3 regions of the Blastococcus sp. SYSU DS0616 genome follow, and region 3 is predicted to be linked to each of the others. Evidence: predicted binding sites of a transcription regulator. Region 3 holds the regulator's gene; each other region holds the start of a gene.
What was found. Region 3 encodes LexA, which represses DNA repair genes until DNA is damaged. Its sites were predicted from a motif close to TCGAACANNTGTTCGA; they were not measured.
Positions count from the first base shown of each region.

Region 1: a site for LexA is predicted at 3,819-3,834, ahead of ACI79K_RS17225 (DUF222 domain-containing protein). Genes of this name have one in related genera too.
Region 2: a site for LexA is predicted at 3,084-3,099, ahead of ruvC (crossover junction endodeoxyribonuclease RuvC). Genes of this name have one in related genera too.

Region 1 covers NZ_JBJHAJ010000027.1:20,549-26,066, forward strand. The annotation lists gene ACI79K_RS17205 (acyltransferase family protein) at 1-276, shown strand, start outside; gene ACI79K_RS17210 (DUF805 domain-containing protein) at 290-715, opposite strand; gene ACI79K_RS17215 (Gfo/Idh/MocA family protein) at 712-1,602, opposite strand; gene upp (uracil phosphoribosyltransferase) at 1,605-2,228, opposite strand; gene ACI79K_RS17225 (DUF222 domain-containing protein) at 2,297-3,808, opposite strand; gene deoC (deoxyribose-phosphate aldolase) at 4,145-5,140, shown strand; gene ACI79K_RS17235 (aldehyde dehydrogenase family protein) at 5,146-5,518, shown strand, end outside.
Region 2 covers NZ_JBJHAJ010000007.1:40,721-46,238, forward strand. The annotation lists gene ACI79K_RS07125 (glycosyltransferase family 4 protein) at 1-104, shown strand, start outside; gene ACI79K_RS07130 (hypothetical protein) at 116-667, shown strand; gene pdxS (pyridoxal 5'-phosphate synthase lyase subunit PdxS) at 716-1,624, shown strand; gene pdxT (pyridoxal 5'-phosphate synthase glutaminase subunit PdxT) at 1,621-2,250, shown strand; gene ACI79K_RS07145 (YebC/PmpR family DNA-binding transcriptional regulator) at 2,247-3,008, shown strand; gene ruvC (crossover junction endodeoxyribonuclease RuvC) at 3,117-3,689, shown strand; gene ruvA (Holliday junction branch migration protein RuvA) at 3,686-4,324, shown strand; gene ruvB (Holliday junction branch migration DNA helicase RuvB) at 4,321-5,445, shown strand.
Region 3 covers NZ_JBJHAJ010000001.1:328,766-334,283, forward strand. The annotation lists gene ACI79K_RS01580 (vitamin B12-dependent ribonucleotide reductase) at 1-585, opposite strand, end outside; gene nrdR (transcriptional regulator NrdR) at 730-1,251, opposite strand; gene ACI79K_RS01590 (hypothetical protein) at 1,768-2,520, opposite strand; gene ACI79K_RS01595 (LysM peptidoglycan-binding domain-containing protein) at 2,646-2,942, opposite strand; gene lexA (transcriptional repressor LexA) at 3,364-4,131, shown strand; gene ACI79K_RS01605 (hypothetical protein) at 4,135-5,178, opposite strand; gene ACI79K_RS01610 (phosphatase PAP2 family protein) at 5,150-5,518, opposite strand, start outside.

The sequences.
Region 1 (5,518 bases), on a different contig from region 3:
CCCGACTGCATGGCCGAATGGGGCGATACGTCGCCGAGGTGCCAGGCGCCGCGGTCACTGGTGTACGACGACGACCTGTTCGACTCACCGCCGGCGGAGCTGCCCGGGGGCGTCAGGCTGCTCGACACCAGCCCTTACTTCTGCGTCGAGGACGTGTGCCCGGCGCTGATCGGCAATGTGCGGGTGTACATGGACTCCGCGCACGTGACGGCGACCTACATGCGCACCGTCAGACCGCGGTTCGAGACCGACCTCCTGGCGCTCGTCGGCTGGTGATCGGCGGGCCGGCTCAGCCGGGGGGCGGCCCGTAGCGGTTGACGCGCGGCTCGCTGCCGAGGAAGCCGATGGTCACCAGCAGGACCAGCCAGCCGATCCCGGGCAGCAGGTGCCACAGCAGCCACCAGGCGGAGTGGTTCCGGTCGTGCAGTCGCGTGACCATCGCGGCGATGTTCGGCACGAGCAGCACCAGCGCCGAGATCGCCGTCACCGGTCCGCCCTGGTCCGGGAACGGCCAGAGCAGGTCGAACCCCCCGTCGCGGCTGATGCGCGGGTAGCTGTCCGGGAACCAGGTCGCGTCGATCGAGGTGGCGACGAGCCCGAGCACGGCGAAGACCAGGACGTAGCGCTGCCACCAGTCCCGCCGCCGGATCCGCCCGGTGGGCAGGTACCAGTCCAACGGGGTCCACGAGCGCCGCGCCGGCGGGGCGCTGGTCATCCGCGGACGGCTTGGCGGCAGCCGGAGTCCAGCGCCCGGGCGGCCGTCGCCAGCACGGCGACGACGTCCCGGCCGAACCCCACGTCGCAGGGGTGGGTGCCGCCGGCGATCGCGGCGGAGGTCAGCTCGTCGACGGCGACGGAGAACGCCTCCACCGGGGCCTCGACGTCGGGCAGGAGGACGAGCCGGCCGGCGTCCCCGTGCACGAAGAACTCGATGCCGGTCGACATGGACGCCACCGTGTGCGAGAGCGTCACGGTCGACGCCGTCCCCGACTCGTGCGTGAGCACCAGGTGGACGGTGTCCCGGAGCCCCGGGCCGGCCTGCACCGCGACGACCGGCCCCAGCGCCGGCACCAGCACCGACAGCGCGTGCGGGCCGATGTCCCACAGCGCCCCGTGCTCCTGCCGCCACGGCGAGGCCGCGAAGGGCGTGCCGGCCAGCGAGGAGAGCCAGGAGCCGGCTCCGCCGGCCAGGCGGGTGCGCGCGGCCTGGGTGAGCCAGGTGGAGGTCGCCGTCTGGAAGCGGAAGGTGAAGAAGACGACGGAGGCGACCCCGGCGGCGCGCACCGCGTCGACCACCCGGTCGGCCGCTGCCACGTCGAGCGCGATCGGCTTCTCCAGCAGCAGGTGCTTGCCCGCCTCCGCCGCGCGCACCGCGAGCGACGCCTGCACGTCCGGCGGCAGCGCGATCGCCACGGCGTCGACCTCGGCCAGCAGCGCCTCGACGTCGCCGTGGCCGGGGACCTCGAACTCCGCGCCGAGCGCCTTCGCCTTGGCGAAGTCGCGGCCCCACACGCCCACCAGCTCGGCCGACGGGTGGCCGGCGAGGGCGGTCGCGTGCACGGCACGCGCCCAGTGACCGGTGCCGAGGATTCCGAAGCGCACGGTCAGACCGCGCCGAACTGGCGGTCGCCGGCGTCACCCAGGCCGGGCACGATGTAGGCCTTGTCGTTGAGCCCCTCGTCGATGCTGGCGGTGAAGACGCGCAGCGGCAGCCCGCTCTCCTCCAGCCGGCGGATGCCGTCCGGAGCGGCGAGCGCGCACAGCACCGTGATCGAGGTCGTGCCGCGCGCGGTGAGCAGCTGGCAGCAGTGCACGAGGGATCCGCCGGTGGCCAGCATCGGGTCGAGGACGAAGACGTCGCGGCCGACGAGCGACTCCGGCAGCGAGGCCATGTAGGCCTCCGGCTGGAAGGTCTCCTCGTTGCGCGCGAGCCCGACGAAGCCCATCTGCGACTCCGGCAGCATCCCGTGCGCGGTGTCGGCCATGCCGAGGCCCGCCCGCAGCACCGGGACGATGAGCGGCGGCGCGGCCAGCCGGTAGCCGGTCGTCGTGGTGACGGGGGTGGTGATCGGCTCCTCGGCCACCGCGAGGTCGCGGGTGGCCTCGTAGACCAGCATCTGCGTGAGCTCGCGCAGGGCGGCGCGGAACATGGCGTTGTCCGTGCGCTCGTCCCGCATCCGGGAGAGGCGGGCACGGGCGAGCGGGTGGTCGACGACGGTGAGCTGCACGCCGGACACCGTATCGGCACCCGGCGCTGCGTTCGCCCGGTCACTGGGGGCGCCTTCCGACCTGGCGCTCAGGCGGCCACCAACGGGTTGCCACGGGCCTCGGCGGCCAAGCGACGCCGCAGGTCCCGGTTCCCCATCAGGACACCCACGGCCCAGGCCATGTCCATGCGCTCGCCCCCCGCGCGCATCGCGTCGGGCAGCGGCGGCTTCCCGTCCGGGAACAACGGGTCCGCCGACGCACCGGGGGCACCGGCCGCCGGTCGCGGGGACGGCCGAGGCTCCGGGCGGCGGGCGGCCAGCTCGTCGACCGGCTGCACGCCGACGAAGGCCGCCTCGGCGGGGACCTCGGGGCTCCCGGCCAGACCCGCCAGACCATGGGTGAAGGCGGCGTCCGCGGCGCCCCACACCCGCCGCCCGTCGGGGGCGAGCGCGACCAACCGGCCGTCGCGCCGGGTCAGCACCAGGTCCAGCTCGTGCACCGATCCGTGGTCGACGTCGCAGAGCAGCACCAGGTTGTCGAGGTCCGTCCCACCACCGAACAGCCAGTGCCGCATGTGGTGGGCGTGCAGCCGTTCGATCCGCGTCTCGGTGCACCCCGGCCGGGCGCAGCCCCCATCCCGGCGCAGCAGCGCACGCCGCTGCGCGCGGGTGGCCAGCCGGCGCTTGCGGCCCACGCCGAGGACCTCCCGCCCGCACTCCAGCATGGTCACGACGGTCGCCTCGCAGAGCATCCGCCGGACCTCGGTCGCGTGCAGCGCCGGGCCGCCATCGAGGTAGGCCTGCCCGGCGGCAGCGTCGTCGGCGAGGACGGCGGCGTCGACGTGCACCACGACCTCGCGCCGGGGTGGGTCACCCGGCCGCCGGTCGGCGTGGTGGGCGGCTCCGGCGAGCCGGGCGACCGCCGTGCAGCGCCGGGCCCCCGTCCGCTCGCGGGCGCACGCGATCTCCTCTCGTTCCAGGTCCTCGTCCCGCTCCAGGCCTCCGGCCACGCCCGCTTCCCGCTCCGCGGCTGCCCGCTTCGCCGCGGCGCGGTCCCGACGGGCTTCGCGTTCGGCCAGCGAGTCGACCGCCGCGAGGAAGTCCGCACCTTCCTCGGGCGCAAGGCGCATCCGTACGACGAGCATGCCGTCGTCGTCCCACCAGTGCTGGAACTGCCGCTTCAGTGCGATGGTCCCCTCGTCGGCGCGGTCCGCCCGCCGCCACGAGCGGACCAGGCGTTCCACCTGCGAGGCCGTGGCCTCGAGCGCCCTCTCCAGCAGCTCCCGCTCGGTGTCGGGCTCCGCGACGCGGGTCAACGCCCGGACCTTGGAGTAGGACAACCGCCCCTCGGCGAAGGCGGCGGAGATCAACGGCAGCGCACCGAGACCCCGGGCGACCCGGACGTGCTCCCGGGCCGTGCCCGGGGCCATGCCGCACTGCCAGGCCAGCCAGTGGGCGCACGACAGGATCCCGACCGCGCGCCAGCCCTCCCGCCGATCGAACTCGGCCACGAGCCGCAGCCACGCGGCGGTGGCGGCGGCCAGCCGCACCGCGCCGGACGCGATCTCGCGTGCCAGTTCCGGCACGGACTTCTCCACCACGACGCCTCCTTCGAACGTGTGATCGAAGCGTAGGAGCGGGGGGTGACATCTCCGGCCCAGCAGGCACGTTCCCGCGCGGGAGCGCCCGACGGACGGGGCGCCACCCCCAGCAAGGGGGACGTTCCCGCGGGAACGCCCGACCGGGGGGTCCGCCACCCGGGTCCGAGGGGGCCGAGCGCGTTCCCGCGGGAACGCCCACCGGCGGGTCGGTCACTCGCGATCCGAAGGCCCCGAGCACGTTCCCGCGGGAACGTCACGAGCTCGGCTGCGGGTCAGGACCGCCCCTGCGGGTGAGCGCGTTCGGGACCGGTCCCCCGGCAGGGGAGAATGGCCGGCATGACCCACGTGCTCGACCCCGACGCGCTGCCCGGGGCGACCCCCGCGGTGCACGCGCCGTCGCCGCCGTACGACGACGTGACCCGCTCCGACTCGGCCTTCCGCGCCTTCCTGCACGGCCTGCCCGGCGTCGACCAGGTGGGCGCCGAGGCGCGCGTCGCGCAACTGGGCACCCGGTCGATCAAGACCACCTCGAAGGCGTGGGCGATCGACACCGCCATCTCGATGGTCGACCTGACCACGCTCGAGGGCGCCGACACCCCCGGCAAGGTGCGCAGCCTGGCCGCCAAGGCCAAGCAGCCCGACCCGTCGGACCCGACGACGCCGCAGGTCGCCGCCGTCTGCGTCTACGGCGACCTCGCCGGCGTCGCGCGGGAGGTGCTGGCCGGCACCGGGATCCACGTGGCCGCCGTCGCCACCGCCTTCCCCAGCGGCCGCGCGAGCCGTGCGGTGAAGCTGGCCGACGTCCGGGACGCCGTGTCGAACGGCGCCGACGAGATCGACATGGTCATCGACCGCGGCGCGTTCCTGGCCGGCCGCTACCTCGACGTCTACGAGGAGATCGTCGCGGTGAAGGAGGCCTGCGGGGACGCACACCTCAAGGTCATCCTCGAGACCGGCGAGCTGATGACGCTGGACAACGTCCGGCGCGCGAGCTGGATCGCCATGCTCGCCGGCGGCGACTTCATCAAGACCTCCACCGGCAAGGTGAGCCCTGCCGCCACACTGCCCGTCGCCCTGGTGATGCTGGAAGCGGTCCGCGACTTCCGCCTCGCCACCGGCCGGCAGGTCGGCTTCAAGCCCGCCGGCGGCATCCGGACGACAAAGGACGCGATCAAGCACCTCGTGCTGATCAACGAGACCGTGGGCCCCGACTGGCTGGACCCCGACTGGTTCCGCTTCGGCGCCTCCAGCCTGCTCAACGACCTCCTGCTGCAGCGGCAGAAGCTGCGCACCGGCCACTACTCCGGCCCCGACTACGTCACGGTGGACTGACAGCGATGACCAGCGTTTTCGAGTACGCCCCCGCGCCCGAGTCGCGGTCGATCGTCACCATCGCCCCCTCGTACGGCCTGTTCGTCGACGGCGAGTTCGTCGACGGCTCCGGCGAGCCGCTGAAGACGGTGAACCCGGCCACCGAGGAGGTGCTCGCCGAGGTCGCTACCGGCACCACCGCCGACGTCGACCGCGCGGTGCGCGCCGCCCGGAAGGCGTTCGAGAGGACCTGGGGTCCGATGCGCCCCGCCGACCGCGGCAAGTACCTGTTCCGCATCGCCCGGCTGCTGCAGGAGCGCGCCCGCGAGTTCGCCGTCCTCGAGTCGCTGGACAACGGCAAGCCGATCCGGGAGTCCCGCGACGTCGACGTCCCGCTGG
Region 2 (5,518 bases), on a different contig from region 3:
CCGGCGGCGGCGTGGTGACCGCGGCGCCCGAGGACGAGTTCCCCGGCGTGCCGCCGACAGGCACCGCGGCCGGACCTCCCCGCATACGGCGGCCGCGCCGCTAGCCTCGGGGACCGTGACGTCCCTGGCCTGGTTGCTGCTCGCCGCCGGAGTGCTCCTGCTCCTGGTGGTCTGGACCGGCTGGACGCTCACCCGGCTGCGGCGGCTGGACGCCCGGGTCGACCGGGCCTGGGCGACGCTGGACGCCCAGCTGCAGCGCCGCGCCGGGCTCGCCGAGGAGCTGGCCCGCCACCACCCAGCGGCCCTCGCCGCCGAGGTCCGGCTCGGCCTGGTGTCGCACGCAGCGGAGGCGCGCGCGGCCCGCGACGCGGGGGACCGCGAGCTGGCGGAGAACGCGCTCGGGCACCAGCTGCGCGAGCTGCCGCCCGGCCTGCCGGGCGTCCCCGCGGCGCTGCGCGCGGACCTGGCGGGCACCCAGACGCGGGTCGCCCTGGCCCGCCGGTTCTACAACGACGCCGTGCGCGACACCCGCGAGCTGCGCGGCCGGCGCTTCCCCCGTTGGGCGGGCCTGCACCGCACGCGCCCGCTGCCGCGCTACTTCGACATCGACGACCGCCTGGGCGACGTGACCAAGGACGCCGACGTGGCCGGCCGCCTCGCCGGCTGACGCCCGTAGGGTGGGGGACCCCCGTTCTCGACCCCAAGGCGGAAACCTGTGACGACGCAGCCCGACCCGTCCGTCGCCCGGACCGGTACCGACCGCGTGAAGCGCGGCATGGCCGAGCAGCTCAAGGGCGGCGTCATCATGGACGTCGTCACGCCGGAGCAGGCCCGGATCGCCGAGGACGCCGGCGCCGTGGCGGTGATGGCGCTGGAGCGGGTGCCGGCCGACATCCGCGCCCAGGGCGGCATCGCGCGGATGAGCGACCCGGACATGGTCCAGGGGATCGTCGACGCCGTCTCCATCCCCGTGATGGCCAAGGCCCGCATCGGCCACTTCGTCGAGGCGCAGGTGCTGCAGTCCCTCGGTGTGGACTACATCGACGAGTCCGAGGTGCTCACCCCCGCGGACGAGGCGCACCACATCGACAAGCACGCGTTCACCGTGCCGTTCGTCTGCGGCGCCACCGACCTCGGCGAGGCGCTGCGGCGCATCTCCGAGGGCGCGGCGATGATCCGGTCCAAGGGCGAGGCCGGCACCGGCAACGTCGTGGAGGCCACCCGGCACATGCGGTCGATCCGGGCCGGCATCAAGGCGCTGGGCACCCTCGACGAGAGCGAGCTCTTCGTGGCCGCCAAGGAGCTGCGGGCGCCGTACGACCTGGTGGCCGAGGTGGCCCGGCTCGGCAAGCTGCCGGTGGTGCTGTTCACCGCCGGTGGCATCGCCACCCCGGCCGACGCGGCGATGATGATGCAGCTGGGCGCCGAGGGCGTGTTCGTCGGCTCGGGCATCTTCAAGTCCGGCGACCCGGCGCAGCGGGCGGCGGCCATCGTGCAGGCGACGACGTTCTCCGACGACCCCGACGTGATCGCCAAGGTCTCGCGCGGGCTGGGCGAGCCGATGGTCGGGATCGACGTCTCGACGCTGCCGGCGGCCGAGCGCTACGCCACCCGCGGGTGGTGACCGCCCCCGTCATCGGGGTGCTGGCGCTGCAGGGCGACGTCCGCGAGCACCTCGCGGTGCTGCGGGCCGAGGGGGCCGAGCCGCGGCCGGTGCGCCGGCCGGAGGAGCTGGCCGGCGTCGACGGGATCGTCGTCCCCGGCGGGGAGTCGACGACGATGGGGACCCTGGCCGGGCGGTTCGGTCTGCTCGAGCCGCTGCGCGCGGCGGTGCGCGCGGGGCTGCCCGCCTACGGGACCTGCGCGGGCATGATCCTGCTCGCCGACCGGCTGGTCGGCGCCCCGCCGGGGCAGCCGACCGTCGGCGGGCTGGACGTGACGGTCCGGCGGAACGCCTTCGGCCGGCAGGCCGACTCCTTCGAGACCCGGGTCGAGCTGGACGGGCTGGGCGGGGGCCCGCTGCACGCCGTCTTCATCCGCGCGCCGTGGGTGGAGGAGGCCGGCCCGGGGGTGCAGGTCCTCGGGCGGGTCGTGGGCGGTGCGGCCGACGGTAGGATCGTCGCGGTCCGCCAGGGCGACGTGGTGGCCACCAGCTTCCACCCCGAGCTGACCGGGGACCGCCGGGTGCACGCGCTGTTCGTCGACATCGTGCGCGCTCACCTGGCCGACGCAGAGAGGGGAGAGCCGTGAGCGGCCACTCCAAGTGGGCGACGACCAAGCACAAGAAGGCCGGGATCGACGCCAAGCGCGGCAAGCTCTTCGCCAAGCTGATCAAGAACATCGAGGTCGCCGCCCGCACGGGCGGCGGTGACCCCGCCGGCAACCCGACGCTCTTCGACGCCATCCAGAAGGCGAAGAAGAGCTCGGTGCCCAACGACAACATCGACCGCGCGGTCAAGCGCGGATCGGGCGCCGAGGCCGGTGGCGTCGACTACCAGGGCATCACCTACGAGGGCTACGCGGCCGGCGGTGTCGCGGTGCTCATCGAGTGCCTCACCGACAACAAGAACCGCTCGGCCATGGAGGTCCGCACCGCCATGACCCGCAACGGCGGGTCGATGGCCGACCCCGGCTCGGTCTCCTACCTCTTCTCCCGCAAGGGCGTGGTCGTGGTGCCGAAGTCCGGCGACGTCGACGAGGACAGCGTGCTGATGGCGGTGCTGGACGCCGGCGCCGAGGAGGTGCGCGACCTGGGCGACACGCTCGAGGTCATCTGCGAGCCCGGTGACCTGGTGGCCGTGCGCACCGCGCTGCAGGAGGCCGGTATCGAGTACGACTCGGCCGACGCCGGCTTCCTGCCCAGCGTCCAGGTGGAGCTCGACGAGGACGGGGCGACCAAGGTCTTCAAGCTCATCGACGCCCTCGAGGACCTCGACGACGTGCAGAACGTCTACGCCAACTACGAGGTGCCCGACGACGTCATGGAGAAGGTCACCGCCGACGCCTAGAAGGACCCCGGTGCCGATTCGTCAGATCACCTGGCGTGTTGACGGGGTCCGGTCGGGGGCTGCGGTTAGCCTCGGTCGAACACCAGTTCGGCTGACGGGAGCGTGACGATGCGGGTGCTCGGTATCGACCCGGGCCTCACCCGGTGCGGGTGGGGCGTGGTCGACGGGCGCCCGGGGGCGCGGCCGACGGCGGTCGGCGTCGGCGTGGTCCGCACCATGGCCGAGCTCGACCTCGAGCTGCGGCTGCTCGAGCTGCACACCGCCGTCACGGCGCTGTTGCGCGAGCACCGTCCCGACGTCGTGGCGATCGAGCGGGTGTTCACCCAGAACAACAAGGGCACGGCGACGGGCACGGCGCAGGCGGCGGGCGTCGCCGCGCTGGCCGCCGCCCAGGCCGACCGCCCGGTCGCCTGGCACACGCCCAGCGAGGTGAAGGCGGCGATCTCGGGCAACGGCCGCGCGGACAAGGAGCAGGTCACCCTCATGGTCACCCGGGTCCTGGGGCTCGCCACCGCCCCCAAGCCGGCCGACGCCGCCGACGCCCTGGCGCTGGCGGTCTGCCACGCGTGGCGCGGCCCGGCGCAGCAGCGGCTGCGGACCGCCGCGATCGCCGGCGGGATCGGCGCGCCGGTGCGGTCCACCGGCACGCTGCCCCGGTGGACGGGGGTGGCGGCCCGATGATCGCCAGCGTGCACGGCCGGGTGGCCGCGGTGGGGCCCGACGGCGCCGTCGTCGAGGTCGGCGGGATCGGCCTGGCGGTGCAGTGCACCCCGGGGACGATCGCCCGGCTGCAGGTGGGGGAGGCCGCCCGGCTGGCCACCAGCCTGGTCGTGCGCGAGGACTCGCTCACCCTCTACGGCTTCGCCGACGACGACGAGCGCCAGCTGTTCGAGCTGCTGCAGACGGCGAACGGCGTCGGGCCGCGGCTGGCCCAGGCGGTGCTGGCCATCCACCCGCCGCGGGAGGTCCGCCGCGCCGTCTCGATGGCCGACGTCAAGGCGCTCATGCAGGTCCCCGGCATCGGCAAGAAGGGGGCCGAGCGGCTCATCCTCGAGCTGCGCGACCGCCTCGGCTCGACCAGCACCGACACCTCGCTGGACGCGCCGGCGCCCGCCGGGCTGCCGTCGGTCACGCCGGTGGCCCCGTGGCGGGACCAGCTCACCTCGGCCCTCGTCGGGCTGGGGTGGAGCGGCAAGGAGGCCGAGGGGGCGGTCGCCCAGCTGGCCCCGGTGGCCGACGAGCAGCTCGCGGCGACGGGGAGCGTGGAGGTCGCGGTGCTGCTGCGGCGGGCGCTCCAGCTGCTGGGTAGGTCGTGACCGCGCCGTTCGACCGGTCGCTGACCGGTGAGCTGGCCGCCGAGGCGGCGCCGGAGTGGTCGGTGTCGCCGCAGGCGGGGGACGAGGAGCGGGTCGTCGAGTCGGCGCTGCGCCCGCACTCGCTCGACGACTTCATCGGCCAGCCCAAGGTCGCCCGCCAGCTGGCGCTGGTGCTCGAGGGGGCGCGCCGCCGTGGCCGCACGCCCGACCACGTCCTGCTCTCCGGCCCGCCCGGGCTGGGGAAGACCAGCCTGGCGCTGATCATCGGCTCCGAGCTGGGCACCTCGGTGAAGATCACCAGCGGGCCGGCGATCGAGCGGTCCGGCGACCTCGCCGCGATGCTGTCGAACCTGGCCCCCGGCGACGTCCTCTTCATCGACGAGATCCACCGCATCGCCCGCCCCGCCGAGGAACTGCTCTACATGGCGATGGAGGACTTCCGGGTCGACGTCGTCGTCGGCAAGGGCCCCGGGGCGACGGCGATCCCGCTGGAGATCAACCCGTTCACGCTGGTCGGCGCCACCACCCGCGCCGGGCTGCTCACCGGCCCGCTGCGGGACCGGTTCGGCTTCGTCGGCCAGATGGAGTTCTACGAGCCGGCCGACCTGCAGCGGGTGCTGGCCCGCAGCGCGGCGCTGCTCGGGGTGGAGCTGACCAACGAGGGGTCGGCGGAGATCGCGGGGCGCTCCCGCGGGACCCCGCGCATCGCCAACCGGCTGCTGCGCCGGGTGCGCGACTACGCCGAGGTGGAGGCCGACGGCCGGGTGACCCGCGAGGTCGCCGAGGCCGCGCTGGCCCTGTACGACGTCGACCACCTGGGCCTGGACCGGCTGGACCGGGAGGTGCTGGACGCGCTGGTCGGCAAGTTCGGTGGCGGGCCGGTCGGCGTCGCCACCCTGGCGGTGGCCGTCGGCGAGGAGCCGCACACGGTGGAGGAGGTGTGCGAGCCGTTCCTGGTGCGCGCCGGGCTGCTGGCCCGCACGCCGCGCGGGCGGGTCGCGACCGAGGCCGCCTGGGCGCACCTCGGCCGGCCGCTGCCGGCCGGCGGCGGCGCGCTCGGCCGGGTCACAGCAGACCCACAGGCACCGGGGTCGTCGTCAGAGACCCTGTTCGACGCCTAGACTCCCGGACGCTGGCGCGCAACTCGCAGGCCGGGCCGTGCGCGTCCCGCCTGGTCGCCGTGCGTACGGCAAC
Region 3 (5,518 bases):
GTTCAGGCCGGCACCGGAGCCGCCCTTGAAGATCAGGCCCTCCTCGCGGTACCAGTTCAGGATCGAGTCCATCTCGTCGTCGACGGCGAGGATGAAGCAGGCGCTGACCTGCTGCGGCGCGCTCGTGCCGACGTTGAACCAGACCGGCGAGTTGAAGCTGAAGTACTGGTGCAGCAGCATCCAGGTCAGCTCGTGCTCGAAGACCTCGGCGTCGCCCTCGGTGGCGAAGTAGCCGTGCTCGCGGCCGGCCTCGGTGTAGGTGAGCACCACGCGGTCGATGAGCTGGCGCAGGCTGGTCTCGCGCTGCGGGGTGCCGACGGCGCCGCGGAAGTACTTCGTGGTGACGATGTTGGTGGCGTTGATGCTCCACTCGGCCGGGAACTCGACACCGCGCTGCTCGAAGTTGATCGAGCCGTCCCGCCAGTTGGTCATGACGACGTCACGACGCTCCCAGGTCACCTCGTCGTACGGGTGCACACCAGCGGTGGTGAAGACGCGCTTGATCTTGAGGCCCTTGGCCCGGCTGGGAGTCTTGGCGCTGCGGCGGGGGCGGGCGCCGGCCACGCGGTCGTCGGTCTCGGTCATGGTGTGGAGCTCTCCCTGGTCGTGTGTCGCGTGGTGCTTCGCGGGGCTGCGCGGTGGTGCTGCGCGGTGGTGGATCGGGGGCTGGGGAAGAGCCGCGATCGGTAACTGCTCGAACTGCTGTCTATCGGGTGGCACCGACAGTTCTCAGGTGCCGGCGCCGGTGCCGGACGGAACGGGTCGCCGGGGCTCGGGCGGGCCCGTCTCCCCCGGCGGCGCGGCGGGCTGCCGGGCCTTCAGCTCGGCGATCTCCCGCTCGAAGTCGGCCACCGAGGTGAAGGAGCGGTAGACGCTGGCGAACCGGAGGTAGGCCACCTCGTCCAGCTCGCGCAGCGGGCCGAGGATGGCCAGGCCGACCTCGTGGCTCGGCACCTCCGCCGCGCCGCTGGCGCGGATGGCGTCCTCCACCTGCTGGGCGAGGAGCTTGAGCTGACCCTCGTCGACCGGCCGGCCCTGGCAGGCCCGCCGGACGCCCGCGACCACCTTGCTGCGGTTGAACGGCTCGCTGACGCCGTTGCGCTTGACGACGGCGAGCACCGCCTCCTCGACGGTGGTGAACCGCCGCCCGCACGCAGGACAGGAGCGACGACGCCGGGTGGTGGCGCCCTCGTCGGCCTCCCGCGAGTCGATGACCCGACTGTCGGCGTTGTGGCAGAACGGGCAACGCACGGTGGTTCACCTCCCTTCGCGCCGCGCCCGCCACCGGCCGGCTGTGCACTCCCCTGGGGACATCCGGTGGATGCGCCGGGGACAACCTGAGGACCAGCCTGTGGACGGGCTTACAGCTCTGTAACTACTAGATGTAGGGGAACCCTAGGACGGGCCACACAAGATGTGCAAGTGATCGTTCCGTCGGCGTGTTCCGCCCCGACACTGCGGTGCGCAGGCGGAACAGCGGTCCCCAGCTGTCACAGGACACGCCGCGACGACGCGCCGAACTCCGTGCCCGACGCTCCCCGGAGAGGGTGCCGAGCGCGGCGACACACCGCAGGAACGACCCGGGGACGCTCGCCCCGGCAAGGCTGTGCGCTCATGCGCGGTTCCGACCCGCAGAACCACGCGCCGGCCGCACACCGATCGGCGAACTGGGCGGTCCGCACCCGGCCACGGGCGACCCGGCGGGCACCCGACGGCGGCGCCGAGCACCCCCGCGGGGTCGACGCGGCGAGGGCCGCCGAACGACGATCAGACGCTGACCGCGCCGCCCACCCGGGGCCGCCGCGAGTGCGGGATCTGGTCGCTCAACCGCATCGGGCGGGTCAGGAGATCCTGGTCGACGTCGGCCGGCGGGGTCCAGCCGCTCGCCGTGGAGCGGGTCTCGACCGTGCTCGCGGAGCGGGCCGCGGGCACCGACCAGCCACCGCCCCGCGGTCGGTCCTCACGGGTCGGGGACTGCGCGTCCGGCGCGCTCTCGACGACGGCCGGGAAGAGGTCGGTGTCGGCGGCGCGGTGCCGGCCCACGACCGGGCCGGACTCGGTGGCCGGAGCGCGGTGCCGACCCGGAGGAGGCACCGGCACCGAGGACGCCGGCGCGGCCTGCACGGGGTCGCTCTCCGGCGCGCGCCGGCGACCGCCCGGCCGCTGGGCACCGGTCCGCGGCTCGCAGCGGTCGCGCAGCAGCGGCAGGCTGGCGGTCGCCTCGACATCGGTCGACGGACCGTCCCGGAGCGGTGCCGCGGACGGGGAGGCGGGCATCGCCTGCGTCACCGGGGACACCTCGACGACCGGCGACTCCGGAAGCCGCACATCCCCCAGGTCGATCCAGAGCGCCTGCTCTTCGCCTCCGGTGACGACCCGCACCCACATCTGGCACGCGCCGGAGTCGTCGTGTCGCCACCCCAACAGCTCCCCCGCACACCAGGCACCCGCCTGGTGGACCTCGACGGCCTGGGGACGAGTGGTGAACACGGCGGCGCGGTTCTCCATGACGCTGGACACGGACGTACCGTAGGTGGCCGACCAGCACGCACGGTGAACGTGCCTGTACTGAGGGTTGACGAAGTCGCCGAGCCGCGTTGTGAACACCTTGCCCTGGCGCGCAGGCACCGAGCCCTGCGGGGCCGTCAGGGCAGGACGAGGACCTGACCAGGCGAGATGGCCGCGGAGCCGAGCCCGTTCAGCCGCTGGATGTCGACGACGACGTCGCGGACATCGCGCCCGTCGGCGACCGTGCCGGCGATGGACCAGAGCGTGTCACCCGGCTCGACGATCACATTGGTCGTCCCCATGAGCTCCAATCCGCCACCCGCATCCCCGAGGACGGCGCTGCCGAGGACGATCACGCCCGCGGCGAGGAGGAGGGTGAGGACCACGAGCACGCGACGGCCGCGCGACGTCAACCGGAGCGGCGGCTGCTCCACCCGCCCCCGACACCCCCGGCCGGGCGACCGCCCCACCGTCGCCCGCGGGCCGCTCGTCCTGCCGCGAGCCGGCGCGGGCAGAGGTTCGGGCAGCTCCGCGTAGGAGCGAGGTGGCGGGAGCACCCGGAGATGCCGGGCGGGTGGCGGACCGGCGCGCCGCTCCCCCGGGTCGACCGGCACCTGGCCGCAGACCCGCAGTGCCGTGCTGCTCGTCATGTGTTCAGCCCTCCTGGCCGGCACCCGCCGGACCCGAACGTGTGTTCGATTCGAACGCCTGTCCGATGTCTACCGGATGGGACCGACACTTGGGGAGCGACACGGGAAAGTTTCGAACACCTGTTTGAAGTGGCCGCCGATCGGCGCTACCGTTCCTCCGACGACGAGGGTCGAGAGCTGCGCGGGCAGCCGGCGAGGAGGAGACGTGGCGGACTCGAGCAGGACGTCCGGCAACCGGGGCGGCACCGCGGGCGTGGCCCCGGGGACGGCGGACGGTTCGGCGTCGGTACGGGCCTTTCCCGACCGCGCGGCCGATGGGGACGGGCTCACCCAGCGGCAGCGGCGGGTGCTCGAGGTGATCCGCGACTCCATCGACCGGCGCGGCTACCCCCCGTCGGTGCGTGAGATCGGCGAGGCCGTCGGGCTGTCCTCGGCGTCCTCGGTCGCGCACCAGCTTTCGGTGCTGCAGAAGAAGGGCTGGCTGCGGCGCGACCCCAACCGGCCGCGCGCCCTGGACGTGCGACTGCCCGGGGATGCCGGCCGGGCCACCGCGGCACCGGTCGAAACCCCCGTGGTCGGCGACGGCGTGCAGGCCGCCGCGCCCGCCTACGTCCCGCTCGTCGGCCGGATCGCCGCCGGTGGCCCGGTGCTCGCCGAGCAGGCGGTGGAGGACGTCTTCCCGCTGCCGCGCGAGCTGGTCGGCGAGGGAACCGTCTTCATGCTCAAGGTGGCCGGCGACTCGATGGTCGAGGCCGCCATCTGCGACGGCGACTGGGTCGTCGTCCGCCAGCAGCCGACCGCCGAGAACGGGGAGATCGTGGCGGCGATGATCGACGGCGAGGCGACGGTGAAGACCTACAAGCGCCGGGACGGTCACGTGTGGCTGCTGCCGCACAACCCGGCCTACGAACCGATCCCCGGAGACGAGGCGACGATCCTCGGGCGGGTGGTGTCGGTCCTGCGCCGGGTCTGAGGGTCAGGTCCGGCGGCGCAGTTTCCCGCCCACCCAGACCACGAGAGTGGCGACGACGGCGGCGATCAGCGCCGAGGCGATCGGCGAGCGGTCCGAGCGGGCGAGTTCCGCGAAGGACGGCAGCGGGTCCTCCGCGGGAGTCGGGCTCGCGGCGGCGGTCGCGGCGGGCAGGGGAACCACGGTGACGGCGCTGGGCAGGCCCTCGCTCGCGACCACGAGCGCCCGGTTGTCGGCGGAGAAGCTGACGGCCTCGCCCTGCGGCGACTCGGGGAGCGCCACCCGCACCGGTTCGCCGGCCAGCGCACCGGGCACGTCCGAACCGGACAGCGGCCACACGTAGGCGTCCGTGTAGGTGCGCAGCGCCAGTGCGCTCCCGTCGCCGGCGACCGCACCTCCGGTGATCAGCAACTGCCCCGCACGACCCACGGGGCCACCCGGGGTTCCGGTGAGGGTGACGTTGACCGTGCCCACCCGCTCCATCGGCACAGTGCCGCCGTCGACGAGCGCGGCGGCGGGCCGGTAGACCCCGCTGGAGCCGAGCACTTCCTTGGTCACGAGGTACGGCGTCCCGTCCGGGGCCAGGAGCAGCGCCTCGGCGTCGTGCGCGCCGTCGGGGTAGGTCAGCCGATGCAGCGCTGCCGCGCCGTCGGGCCGGAGGACATGCAGCGCGACGGTGGCACGGCTCGTGCCGTTGTCACCGGTGTCGGCGATCCAGACGCTCCCGTCCGAGCCGACGCCGAGGTCTTCGGGGTCGAAGGGGTCCGCGGCCCCGGCCTGCACGTCGACCACCGCACAGGCGGCATCGAGCCCGAGGACTTCGACCCGGTCACCGCCGTCGTTGAGGGCGAGCATCTGCTCTCCTACCACCACCAGGCCGGACAGCTCGGCGAGTCGGGGGTCCGTGATGGCGCACCGGACCTCCGGCGCCGGCTCCTCCGCCGACGCGGACGCGGGGACGAGCACGGCCAGGGCGCCGGTCAGGGCGCTCGCGACGACGAGCCGACGCCGCCGGGCGCGGCTAGGAACTCGCTTGGCCTGCTCGGGCACGTACCAAGCGTGACAGAACCATCGCGTCCAGTGCATGAACCACGCCCAGGAGGACGATCCCGACAGCGGCGCCCACGACCGCGTCGGTGACCCAGTGGAAGTCCAGCGACACCATCGCCGCGCCAGTGGCGACCGGCCCGACGACGCTCAGCCACCAGAAGGTCCGCTGTACCGCCGGCGGGAGCCCGTACTCGACCGCCTGCCAGCGGGCCACCCCCCACATGAGCACTGCGTTGGCGACGTGACCGGAGGGGAACGAGGCGCCGTCGGCGTGGAAGAAGTAGGAGCCCGGGAACGCCGGCGCCGTCCGCCCGATCCCGTGCTTGATCGCGTACACCCC